Regions from separate parts of the Desulfofundulus sp. TPOSR genome, predicted to be linked through region 2. Evidence: predicted binding sites of a transcription regulator. Region 2 holds the regulator's gene; the other holds the start of a gene.
The links. The regulator Rex, encoded in region 2, represses fermentation and respiration genes when NADH is low (regulators of the CRP and FNR family bind a similar motif). The targets are predictions, from matches to a motif close to ATTGTTAANNNNTTAACAAT.

Region 1 (5,935 bases), on a different contig from region 2:
AGCCCATGTGAAGTACTCGCCAATCATCATGATTCCTCCTTTCTTAATTTTTTACCTGGCATTTTAGCCAGCCTTGCCCTTAACTTGACCACTAAGCAACCAGAAAAGCCACAGGCCTACGGAAGTGGTGCAAAAGAGCACGATGAAAATCTTAGTCAGAAGCTTACCCATGGAATTCACCTCCTTTCTTTACCAGGTGGACATTTGTACGGCAAGTTTTTCCAGTTTATTTAGCGTAAAAAACAGCTTATTAACCAGTAAAGTGTAATTATTGGGGGAGAAAGCCTTGAGGTAAAGGATGATAGTTAGAACTGAAATAGTGGATACCCCCACAACGTCGACGGCCAGCAGGGCGACGTCTTCCATCTTCTCTCTTTGGACGGCAGCAGGGGAACGTTTACCCGCCATCGGCGTTCTCCCCTTTCGTTAAAATTTTGAGGAAGAGAAAAAGGCCGGCTTCCTGGCATATATCCAGGAAAACCGGCCTATGGTTGTTCCATTCGGCCTATTTTTTCTTTGGCTTCATGTTACCAAAATCACAAGCCTCTGTCAATAGCTTTTAGGACAATTTTCCTGATAATTGTTCTCAATCGTCAATGAAAATATCAGAGATACGGGCTTTTGTTAAAAACGTTAAAAACCTATTGACATGAGCTTGATCCTTTGGTAGCATAAAAGGGGTAGTAAGTTAGGTTTCAGCCGAATCGAACAACGATAGGCTGGCAATCCGGCTGTAGGCCGGGTAGCCAGCCTTTTTGTATGCTCCCATCCGGGGCATCATTTGGAAAAAGAAGGTCGGTCTGGTGACCGGCGTCCAGTAACCCCGTTAAAATCGCCTTGCTCATATATACCCGGGTAAGCAACGTACCCGCAAAACCCCCTTTACGGGGGTTTCTTTTTGTTTTACGCGGCAGGCAAATTATTTACTTTTTGCAAGGAAAAAACTAACTACCTTGGCAGCTATTACTTTGCTCTTTTTCCTTTTTAAAACACTGCCGCCAGCCGGCCGATACCGGCGCACAGCCCGTAGGACAACCCCGCCAGAACGGCAGTCACTGGCAGCGTCACCACCCAGGCCAGGACGATCTTTTGCGCCGTCCCCCACTTGACCGTGGAAAAACGCCTGGCCGTACCCACGCCGATAACCGAAGAGGAAATCACGTGGGTGGTGCTCACCGGGAGCTTGAGCAAAGTAGCTCCCAGGATCACCAGGGCCGAACTCAAGTCGGCGGAAAACCCGCTGCCGGGCTCCAGCTTGATGATGCGCGTACCGACGGTTTTGATGATCCTCCAGCCGCCCACCGAGGTGCCCAGCGCCATGGCCAGGGCGGCAGAAAGCTTGACCCAAAATGGAACGTGAAGTGAACTTTGAAAACCACCGGCTACCAGGGCAAAGGTAATGATACCCATGGTTTTCTGGGCATCGTTGGTGCCGTGGGAAAAGGCCTGGAAGGCGGCGGTAAAGACCTGGAGCATGCGGAAGCGCCGGTTAATCCGGTGAGGAACGGCGTTACGAAAAACTAGCTTGATTAAGGTCATAATGGTAAAACCCACGCCCACGGCCAGGATCGGGGAGAAAACCAGGGCTTTCAGGATATTGATGAAACCGTGGAAATTAACCGCTGAGAAGCCGGCGGCGGCGATCACAGCCCCGGTTAAAGAACCAATCAGGGCGTGGGAGGAACTGCTGGGGAGGCCGTAGTACCAGGTGATCAGGTTCCAGGCACTGGCCGCCAGAAGAGCTGCCAGCACAATAACCAGCCCGTTGCTCAGGCTTAAAGGATCGGCAATTTTGCCGCCGATGGTCTTGGCCACGCCCGTGAAGGTCATAGCCCCCACAAAATTCATCACCGAAGCCAGGACGATGGCCGTCCGGGGCGTCAGAGCCTTGGTGGAAATGGAAGTGGCGATGGCGTTGGCCGTATCATGAAAACCGTTGATAAAGTCAAAGGTCAGTGCCAGGACGATTACCACGAAGATCAGCAAGAGGTGAGGGTCAGGCACCCGGTATTCCCCTTTCTTCAACAAGTTTGGACAGGCTATTCCCTCTGTATATTAACACCGATCTCACTGATTGTTAATAATTCAATAACAAAATTTTTGTCCCTACATGCCGATCCCTCTGGACTTTTGACCGTCATAACGTTTAAAATGGTTCAGGAGATCAAACACCGGACAGTAAGTGGGGGCAATTTTTCCTATGATTCTAAAACGCAAGCACGATATTTTTTTCGAACATTTCCTCCTGATTGCGGAAAACATCAGGGAGGCGGCCAGGCTTTTCCGGGAAAACGTTGAGCTTCTGGAGAACACCGAAGCTTACGCGGAAAACATTAAGCTTTTGGAAGACCGGGGTGACGAGTATACCCACACCATTTTCAAAGCGTTAAACCAGACCTTCATTACCCCGCTGGAACGGGAAGACATTATGCTGCTGACGGTAAAGCTGGATGACGTGCTGGACGGCATGGAAGCCTGCGCCGACCTGCTGGACATATACCGCATTAAAGAACCGGACCCGTACATGCGCCTTTTTGCCCGGATAGTGGAAAACTGCACGGAAGAGATTGTTGCAGCAGTGCAGTTGCTGGCTGCTAAAAAGCTCCACGATATACGCCGGCATACGTTTAGAATAAACGACCTGGAAAAAGAAGCAGACCAGCTTTACCGGGAAAGTTTGCAGGTCCTTTTTGACGAAAATAGTGATCTGAAAAAGATCATTCAGTTCAAGGAAATTTACGCCATGATGGAATCTATTCTGGATTGTTGCGAAGACGTGGCCAACGCGCTGGAAGGCATCATCATGCGCAGCTAAACACCTGGCATAGAAAAACCCCTGGCGGTCGAGACGCCGGGGGTATGTTTTTATTGAAAAAACCGGGCTTGTCCCGGGGGAGGTTCACGGCTTCCATTCCTTAGGGTCCAAAACCCGGCTTAACTTCCCGCCCCTCCATTACCAGAAGGCCGCATCCCGGGCCGTGTTCCCCCCGGGGGGCGTAAACGCTGCCGGGGTTGAAAAACAAAATGCCTTCGTGCTCCTGGCAGTAGCGGACGTGGGTATGCCCGAAAACCACCACGTCCGCCTGCAGTTCCAGGGCCCGGTAGAGGAGCTTCTGCAGGGAAAAATGCACGTGGTACAGATGGCCGTGGGTGAGAAATACCTTTTTCCCCGCCAGTGCCAGCACCTCTTCCTCCGGGCCGCCCGTTTCAAAATCGCAGTTGCCGGCCACGGCATGCACGGGCACTTTCAGCGCCTCCGCCAGCAGCCGGCCGTCGCGGTAATAATCTCCGGCATGGAGCAATAAATCCAGTGGTTCTAACTGATTTAATAGTTTGATAGCCCGGTCCACCCTTCCGTGGGTATCACTAACCACACCTACGCGCATGAAACAACACCTGCTTTCCGCTTAACCTGCATCCAGTTCATGGCGCAGACCCGCCAGAATTTCCCGCATGAGGGCCAGGGCGCGGCCACGATGACTGATCCGGTTTTTTACCGCCGGGTCCAGCTCGGCAAAGGTTTTCCCGCAGGAGGGTACGTAGAAGAGGGGATCGTATCCAAAGCCTCCTTCACCCCGGGGTTTATCTGCAATCACTCCCTCACAGGTTCCTTCCGCGGTAAAAACCCTCCCCTCCGGGGTGGCCACGGCCACCACACAGCGAAAGCGGGCGGTACGCTTTTCGGGGGGAACACCGGCTAAAAGCCTTAAGAGCTTTTCATTGTTGGCCCGGTCGTCATGCCCCTCACCGGCAAAGCGGGCCGAGTGTACCCCCGGCGCTCCCCCCAGATAATCCACTTCCAGACCCGAATCGTCGGCCAGGGCCAGCTGGCCGGTATAGCGGGCCACCGCGGTGGCCTTTTTCACCGCATTGTCTTTAAACGTGGCTCCGTCCTCAATTATTTCCGGCACACCGGGATATTGATCCAGGGAAACCACCTCGTAACCCAGCGGGGAGAGCAGCTGGTTCAGTTCCCTTACCTTACCCTGATTGCGTGTGGCCAGTACCAGTTTCATCAGTCATTTCCCCTTTGGGTCCAATTTGGCTGACCAGGGCGGGGCCCAGGACTTCCTTCTGATAATCCACCAGCAGCCTGATGCCATCCGCTGCCAGGTCCAGCATACGGTTCAATTCCTCCCGGGTAAAGGAAGCTTCCTCCCCGGTACCCTGGACTTCCACCAGGCGGCCTTCACCGGTCATCACCACATTCATGTCCACTTCGGCGGCCGAATCCTCGGCAAAGCACAGGTCAAGAACCAGTTCTCCGTTTACCCGGCCCACACTGGTAGCGGCCACAAAATCTTTCACAGGCAGATAGGGGAGCGACCCCTCTCCCACCAGGTGGGCCAGGGCATCCACCAGGGCCACAAAGGCACCGGTAATGGAAGCGGTGCGGGTACCCCCGTCGGCCTGGATTACATCGCAGTCCAGGATCACGGTCCGCTCTCCAAGGGCGGACAAATCCACCACCGAGCGCAGGGAACGGCCAATGAGCCGCTGGATTTCCTGGGTGCGGCCCTTGCCGCGGGTAAGGTCGCGGGAGGTACGCACGCCTGTGGCCCGGGGCAGCATGCCGTATTCGGCAGTCACCCAGCCCATACCCGTATCCTGGCGGAAGGGAGGCACCCTGTCCTCAACCGTGGCCGTGCAAATAACCCGGGTATCGCCCACCTCCACCAGGACCGAACCCTCGGCATATTTGTTAAAATGCCTGGTAATCTTCACCGGCCTCATCTGACCGGGTTTTCTCCCGTCTACCCTTTCCATAAATCGTCCTCCCACACATCTGTTATTTTGAAAAGCTGCCGTGCCTATGTTCCATATAGTTAGTATGTCCAGGTTCAGTATTAATACAGGAAATACGTATCCCCTTCGGCAGCCAGTTCCACCGTTCCGCCAAAACCAGCCTCGGCTTCGGCCTTTAAAACGGCGAGATCGTATTCAGGATAAAAGTGCGTGATGATCAGTTCCTTCACCCGGGCCTGCCGGGCCAGGGTTCCCGCTTGCCGGGCGGTCATGTGCCGGCAGCGCAGGAATTCAGCGTCCTTGTCCAGGCCCGAGGCTTCGCAAAGGAAAATGCCCGCTTCCTCGGCCAGGGCGGCCAGTTCTTCGGTGGGTGCGCTGTCCCCGGAATATACAAAATAGCCCGATCCCTCCACCCCCACCGAATAGGCGGGCAGGTTGTGGCGGGCCGGCAAAAAGAAGAGCCGCACCGGACCTACGGACCCGCAGCGCACCTTTATTCCCGGGGGCACCTCTTCTTCCGGCAGGGATTCGATGGGCACCACATCAAAGGCATCGGTACAGGCGGACAGCTCTTCAAAAATATGTACCGGTTCCGAGGGCAAAAAAAGCTGCACTTTACGCCAGCGGTGTTTTTCCCGCAGCCCGGCGGCGGTGGCGTGGCGCAAACAGTGCAGGTCCACATAGTGGTCGGGATGCAGGTGGGTAATCACCGCCGCCCGCAGGTCGCAATGATGGATGAACTGTACCAGGCGGCTGAAAGTTCCGTGGCCGGCATCCAGCAGGATATTGCCCCCGCCGTCCTGCAGGAGATAGCCGGAACAGGCCCCCCCCGCGGCCGGATAAGGAGCCCAGCAACCGAGAACAGTGATCCGCATAATAACACCTCCCACTTCTCACTTCTCACTTCCCAACTTGGCTTCCACACAGCAGCCCACCGCCCCGGTATACTGGGGGTGATCGGGAACCACCACCCGCACCCCCAGCTCTTTAGCTAAAATCTCCCTTAGAGCGGCGTTCTGAGCCACACCGCCGGTAAAAACCAGGGTGTCGCTGAAAAGGCGCAGCAGCATGGCCCGGATGCGTTTGAAGATGGTGTAATTCACCCCGGCAGCCAGGGAACCAATGGGGTGGCCTTCCAACACCTTGCCGATTAGCTCCGTTTCCCCGAAAATGGCACAGGTAGAACTGA
Region 2 (5,935 bases):
GTTACTGCATCATCAGCCCGAAGGGGGACGTCCAGCCCTGTGCCTATTTAAACATGCCCGTGGGCAATGTGCGGGAAACACCCTTTAGCCTTATCTGGCAGAATAACCCGGTATTCAAACGGCTGCGCACCGGCGGGTACGGCGGCGGTTGCGGCAGCTGTAACTACCGGAATATTTGCGGTGGTTGCCGGGCCCGGGCCTACTTCTACCACGGGGATTATATGGCTGAGGACCCCTGGTGCCTGTACCGGAAAGGCAAAAAACCAACGGGGGAATAGTTCATGACTCTGGATAGTCTGGATAAACAACTGTTGAATATAATCCAAAGCCATCTACCCATCGAACCGGAACCCTACAAAAAACTCGCCGAAACCCTGGGCACCACTGAAGAGGACATCCTGGCCCGGCTAAAACGTCTCATTGAAAAGGGGGTTATCCGGCGGCTGGGGGCTATCTTTGACTCCCGCCGGGTAGGTTACAGCGGTACCTTATGTGCTATGAAAGTACCGGCGGAGAGAATTGAGGAAGTGGCGGCCGTGATCAACAGCTTTCCGGGGGTAACCCATAATTATTTGCGGGATCACCCGTACAACATGTGGTTTACGCTGCTGGTGGAATCCCAGGCCAAGCTGGAAAATACCTTGGAGGAAATCAAAAGACGCACCGGCATAGCAGATATGCTCCACCTCCCGGCTTTAAGAATTTTTAAAATCAGGGTGAACTTTGACCTGGGGGAGGATGAGAATGCTTAGTCAGCTGGACAAAGAAATTATCCGCGCCCTGCAGGAAGGTCTTCCCCTGGTCAGCCGTCCCTTTTTGGCCCTGGCGGAAAAACTGGGTATTGGTGAGGAAGAGCTTTTGGCCAAGGTGCGGGATTTTGTCGACCGGGGGGTGATCCGGCGTTTTGGGGCGGCCGTGCGCCATCAGGACCTGGGTTACGTTTCCAACGCCATGGTGGTCTGGCAAGTCCCGGAGGAACGCATGGAAGAAGTGGGCCGGCTGATGGCCTCCTTTGATGAGGTTTCCCACTGTTACCAGCGTCCCGCCCGGCTACCCGACTGGCCGTACAACTTGTTTACCGTGGTCCACGGACAGACGCCCCAGGATTGCCGGGAGATTGCCGCCCGGCTCTCCCGGACCAGCGGGGTTGCCAACTACCGTCTGTTATTTAGTATAGCCGAATTAAAAAAGAGCAGTATGAAATACTTTGTGGAGAAATGAGGGTGGTATCTTGTCTTACGAAAGGTCTAAGGAACTGTTCGCCCAGGCCCGCCGTTACATGCCCGGCGGCGTAAACAGCCCCGTAAGGGCCTTTAAAGCCGTGGGGGGACAACCCCTTTTCATTGCCCGGGGAAAGGGAGCGCTGATTTATGATGTGGACGGCAATGAATACATAGACTACGTGGGCTCCTGGGGACCGCTCATCCTGGGTCACCGGCACCCGGAAGTAACGGCGGCCCTGCAGGAATGCCTGGAAATCGGCACCAGTTTTGGTGCTCCCACCGAACTGGAAATTGAGCTGGCCAGGGCCATTGTAGAAGCGCTACCGGCCGTGGAAATGGTGCGCCTGGTAAACTCGGGCACCGAAGCAACCATGAGCGCCTTGCGGCTGGCCCGGGCGTATACGGGGCGCAATAAAATTGTTAAGTTTGAGGGCTGTTACCATGGCCACGCCGACTTTTTGTTGATTAAAGCCGGTTCCGGGGCCCTTACCCTGGGGGTGCCCAGCAGCCCCGGTGTGCCGGCCAGCACGGCGGCGGACACCATTGCGGCCCCATATAACGACCTGGATACTTTAGAAGCAATCTTCGCCCGGGAAGGCGAGGATATTGCCGCCGTGATTGTGGAACCGGTAGCGGGCAACATGGGCGTAGTACCGCCCAGGGAAGGCTTTCTGGAGGGCCTCAGGGAAATCACCCGCCGTTACGGAGCATTATTGATCTTTGATGAAGTGATCACCGGCTTCAGGCTTTCTTACGGCGGCGCCCAGGCCCTGTACAATATCGATCCCGACCTGACCTGCCTGGGCAAAATCATCGGCGGCGGCCTGCCCGTGGGCGCCTACGGTGGAAAGCGGCACATCATGGAACAGGTGGCGCCGGAAGGCCCGGTTTACCAGGCAGGCACCCTTTCGGGCAACCCCCTGGCCGTAACCGCGGGCCTGGCCACCTTAAAGGTACTAAAACGGCCCGGCACTTACGAAGAACTGGAGCGCAAGTCCGCCCTTCTCGCCCGGGGACTGGCCGAAGCCGCCGGGGAAGCAGGCCTTGTGCTCTCCTTTAACCGGGTTGGTTCCATGCTCTGCACTTTCTTTACCGAAACACCGGTAGTGGATTATGCCACTGCCTGCACGGCCGATACCCGCCGCTTTGCTGCCTTCTTCCAGTCTATGCTGGAACAGGGGATTTACCTGGCCCCGTCCCAATTCGAGGCAGCCTTTGTCAGCCTGGCCCATACGGACGAACAAATCCAGCGGACGGTGGAAGCAGCCCGGAAGGCCTTTGCCGCTGCCAGCAAGATATAAAAATAAAAGTTACAGGGTTGAAGGGAGAGGGCGAATTTATGTTCGCAACCATTCCCCGGGGAGAAACTTCTTTTCGGGGCTTTTCTTTGCTTTCCGGGAAAAAGTCATTTGACAGAGAGGGGTACAAATGATATAAAATACCTAGCATGTGAATTTTATAACTTAAAAAACCGGTCTTCTACCGGGGCCGGGATAAGGCCCCTTATTTGCATAGAATATAAGAGCAAGGAGGCGATTTGATGAAGACCCTGCGCGTCCCAGAAGCCACAGTAACCAGGCTATCGATATATTCCCGGTATCTTGAACGGCTGGACCGTAACGGAGTAACCACTGTCTCCTCCGGGGAAATCGCTGAAGGGGTAGGAGTAAGTCCGGCCCAGGTGCGCAAGGATCTGGCCTACTTTGGCGAATTTGGCACCCGGGGAGTTGGCTATAATGTCAAAGATCTCATGCGCTACACCAAAAAGATTCTGGGGCTGGACCAGGACTGGCCGTTGATTCTGGTAGGTGCCGGTAATCTGGGATATGCACTATGCACGTACAAGGGATTTAACAGCCGGGGTTTTAAAATTGTAGGCGTCTTTGACAACGACCTGACCAAAATAGGCAAGAAAATTGCCGAACTTGAAGTGTTGCCCATGGAAAAAATGCCCGAGGTAATTCAGGAACACAAAGCCCGCATCGGCATTATCGCCGTACCTCCCCGGGCGGCCCAGGATGTGGCCGACTTTATGGTTAAAAACGGCCTGGAGGCAATTTTAAATTTTGCCCCGGTAGCCTTGAACCTGCCGGAAGGGATAGAGATCCGCAATGTGGACCTGTCCGTGAAACTGGAAATACTCACCTTTAATTTGGGCTTCAAGTCCGCCCAACGCCTGTAAAACACCGTGAAAGGCCGTGCACCACGGCCTTTCCTTTAGCCGGTGATAGAAAATGACCTGGTATATCGGTGTCATTGGTGGAGCCGAATGTACAGAGCCGGAACGGGAACTGGCCGAGGAAGTGGGCCGTGAAATCGCCCGGCGAGGGGCTATTTTAATTTGCGGCGGCCGGGGCGGGATTATGGAAGCCGCTTCCCGGGGCGCCCGCCAGGCAGGAGGAATGGTCGTCGGCATTCTCCCGGGCCGCCACCGCGGGGAAGGTAATCCCTATTTAACGGTGGCCCTGCCCACCGGACTGGGAGATGCGCGAAACGCCATTATAGCCTGTGCCGCCGATGCCCTCATTGCCATCGGTGGAGGTTACGGCACTCTTTCGGAAATCGGCCTGGCTCTTAAAATGAACAAGCCGGTAATTGGCCTGGGCACCTGGAAATTGGAACGCCCCGGCCTGTCCGGTGGCATACGCCCAGCTACCAGTGCCCGGGAAGCAGTGGAGCTGGCTCTGCTTTTAATTTCTACTTGAAAGGGGAACCATGATGATCCATACCCTAACCGTTAACACTACAGCCCGCTCCCAGCTTGTGGATATTACTTCTCAAGTAAGGAAAATCGTTCAGGCGGAAAAAATCTCCGAAGGATGCTGCCACCTCTTTGTACCCCATACCACAGCCGGCATTACCATTAACGAGCACGCCGACCCGTCAGTTGCCCATGACATACTGTCCGGGCTTGACAGGCTGGTACCGCGGGAGGGAAACTACCGGCACCTGGAAGGAAACGCCGACGCCCATATCAAGGCCAGCCTCGTGGGCTCATCCCTGACCGTGCTGGTGACCGGCGGCCAGCTGGTCCTGGGTACCTGGCAGGGGATCTTCTTCTGCGAATTCGACGGACCCCGGCAGCGCAAAGTGCTGGTCAAGGTGGTAGCCGATTAGATTTCCTCACATCTAAAAGTTGAAGCGGGACAGGTCCACGCCCCCTGGCTCCTCTTCCGTTTCTTCACCTGCCGCCACCGCACGGGGAAGGGTACCCTGGGCGGCAGGGACACCATCCTCCTCCCGGACTTCCGGCAGCAAATCCCCCAGCCTGGTCATGACTTTTTCCACATCTTCCTGGTATTTCAGCAAGACATTCAGCGCCTCAGCTACCACCCGCAACTCCAGTTGCTTTGCCTCCAGCAGCAGCATGGTGCGGGCAAAGTCCAGGGTTTCGGCTATGCTGGGGCTTTTTTTGAGGGGTAAACGACGCAGATTGTGAACGAAATCAACCACTTGAGCGGCCAGCCGACCATCAATTCCGGGAACCTTTAAAGCAACAATGGCCCGCTCCTGCTCAGCAGTGGGATAGGGGATGTACAGGTGCAAACAGCGCCTTTTTAAGGCATCACTGAACTCCCGGCTGCTGTTGCTGGTAAGCAGGGTGAAGGGGATATGCCTGGCCCGTATGGTACCCAGTTCGGGAATGGAAACCTGAAACTCGGAAAGGGCCTCTAAAAGAAAGCTTTCCAGTTCCTCATCGCTTTTGTCCACTTCATCCACCAAAAGGACCACCGGTTTTTCGGACAAAAAAGCTTTCAAAAGCGGCCGGGCCAGTAAAAATTCCGGTGTATAAATATCCTGGCGCAGTTCTTCCCATACCTGCTTACTTCCAGCGGCAACCTGGATGTAAAGTAGCTGTTTTTGATAATTCCACTCGTAAAGGGCTTTGGCTTCATCCAGACCGGGATAACATTGCAGGCGAACCAGCGGGGTATTCAATGCTCCGGCCAGGGCCTGGGCCAGGGCTGTCTTACCCACGCCCGCCGGTCCCTCCACCAGCAGCGGCTTGCCCAGGTGGGCGGCCAGGAAAAGGGTAGTGGCCACAGTACGGTTACACAGATACTGCTGCCGCAAAAGGCCATCGGCTACAGTTTGCACACTGCGGAACAGGCGGTGCATACATTTTCCTACCTCCGTAGAAACACTGGCAAAATGCACCTTGACGAAACCACAGTCGAACCGACAAAATGAAAGTAAAAAGACGCAGTCTAAAAATCTTTACATAACGGGTGGCAAAACGTGCGTATTGAGATTCTCACCCGCAACATGGACAAAAAGCCCGCCTTGCTGACTTTTCTGGCGGAACAACCGGGCCTGTGCACCCGGGGGAATGAAATCCTTGTGGACGGTCTACAAATGACCGTGGGGCAAAGCTATATTTATATTACCACCCGGCAATGGGAATGGGGAGAGAAAATCGTCCCCCGGCTTTTTTCCATTGTACCCCATACCTACTCTTCCTCTTACTTCGAGCCGGTAACCGATCAAAAAATTCTGGTTACCGCCATAGCCCGCCCGTTACCGGAAATTATGGAAAGGTTAACCCTGCTGGAACATCTCGACCTGGAAGCGGAAGAGCTGGCCGGACAATTCCAGGTGCAGTGGCAATCGCGGGACGTGGCGGTCAGTTGCCCGGTTTCCCTGATGGTCCAGGGAGGGATAGCCACGGCCAAGATTAAATTTACCACCCACTTCCGGGACGCGGAGCACCA

Region 1: G7K71_RS04955 (DUF47 domain-containing protein) is a predicted target of Rex. The motif match lies at 2,074-2,093, and genes of this name have one in related genera.

The regions. Positions count from the first base shown of each region.
Region 1 is NZ_JAAOEF010000001.1:985,629-991,563, forward strand. Features, by position in the region: gene G7K71_RS04940 (hypothetical protein) at 1-30, opposite strand, end outside; gene G7K71_RS04945 (hypothetical protein) at 190-408, opposite strand; gene G7K71_RS04950 (inorganic phosphate transporter) at 985-2,004, opposite strand; gene G7K71_RS04955 (DUF47 domain-containing protein) at 2,201-2,815, shown strand; gene G7K71_RS04960 (metallophosphoesterase) at 2,916-3,386, opposite strand; gene G7K71_RS04965 (XTP/dITP diphosphatase) at 3,408-4,016, opposite strand; gene rph (ribonuclease PH) at 3,982-4,767, opposite strand; gene G7K71_RS04975 (MBL fold metallo-hydrolase) at 4,848-5,621, opposite strand; gene G7K71_RS04980 (acyl-CoA dehydratase activase) at 5,640-5,935, opposite strand, start outside.
Region 2 is NZ_JAAOEF010000003.1:956,940-962,874, forward strand. Features, by position in the region: gene nirJ2 (putative heme d1 biosynthesis radical SAM protein NirJ2) at 1-278, shown strand, start outside; gene G7K71_RS15710 (AsnC family transcriptional regulator) at 282-752, shown strand; gene G7K71_RS15715 (Lrp/AsnC family transcriptional regulator) at 745-1,221, shown strand; gene hemL (glutamate-1-semialdehyde 2,1-aminomutase) at 1,232-2,524, shown strand; gene G7K71_RS15725 (redox-sensing transcriptional repressor Rex) at 2,764-3,405, shown strand; gene G7K71_RS15730 (TIGR00725 family protein) at 3,458-3,928, shown strand; gene G7K71_RS15735 (secondary thiamine-phosphate synthase enzyme YjbQ) at 3,939-4,340, shown strand; gene G7K71_RS15740 (MoxR family ATPase) at 4,353-5,342, opposite strand; gene G7K71_RS15745 (hypothetical protein) at 5,463-5,935, shown strand, end outside.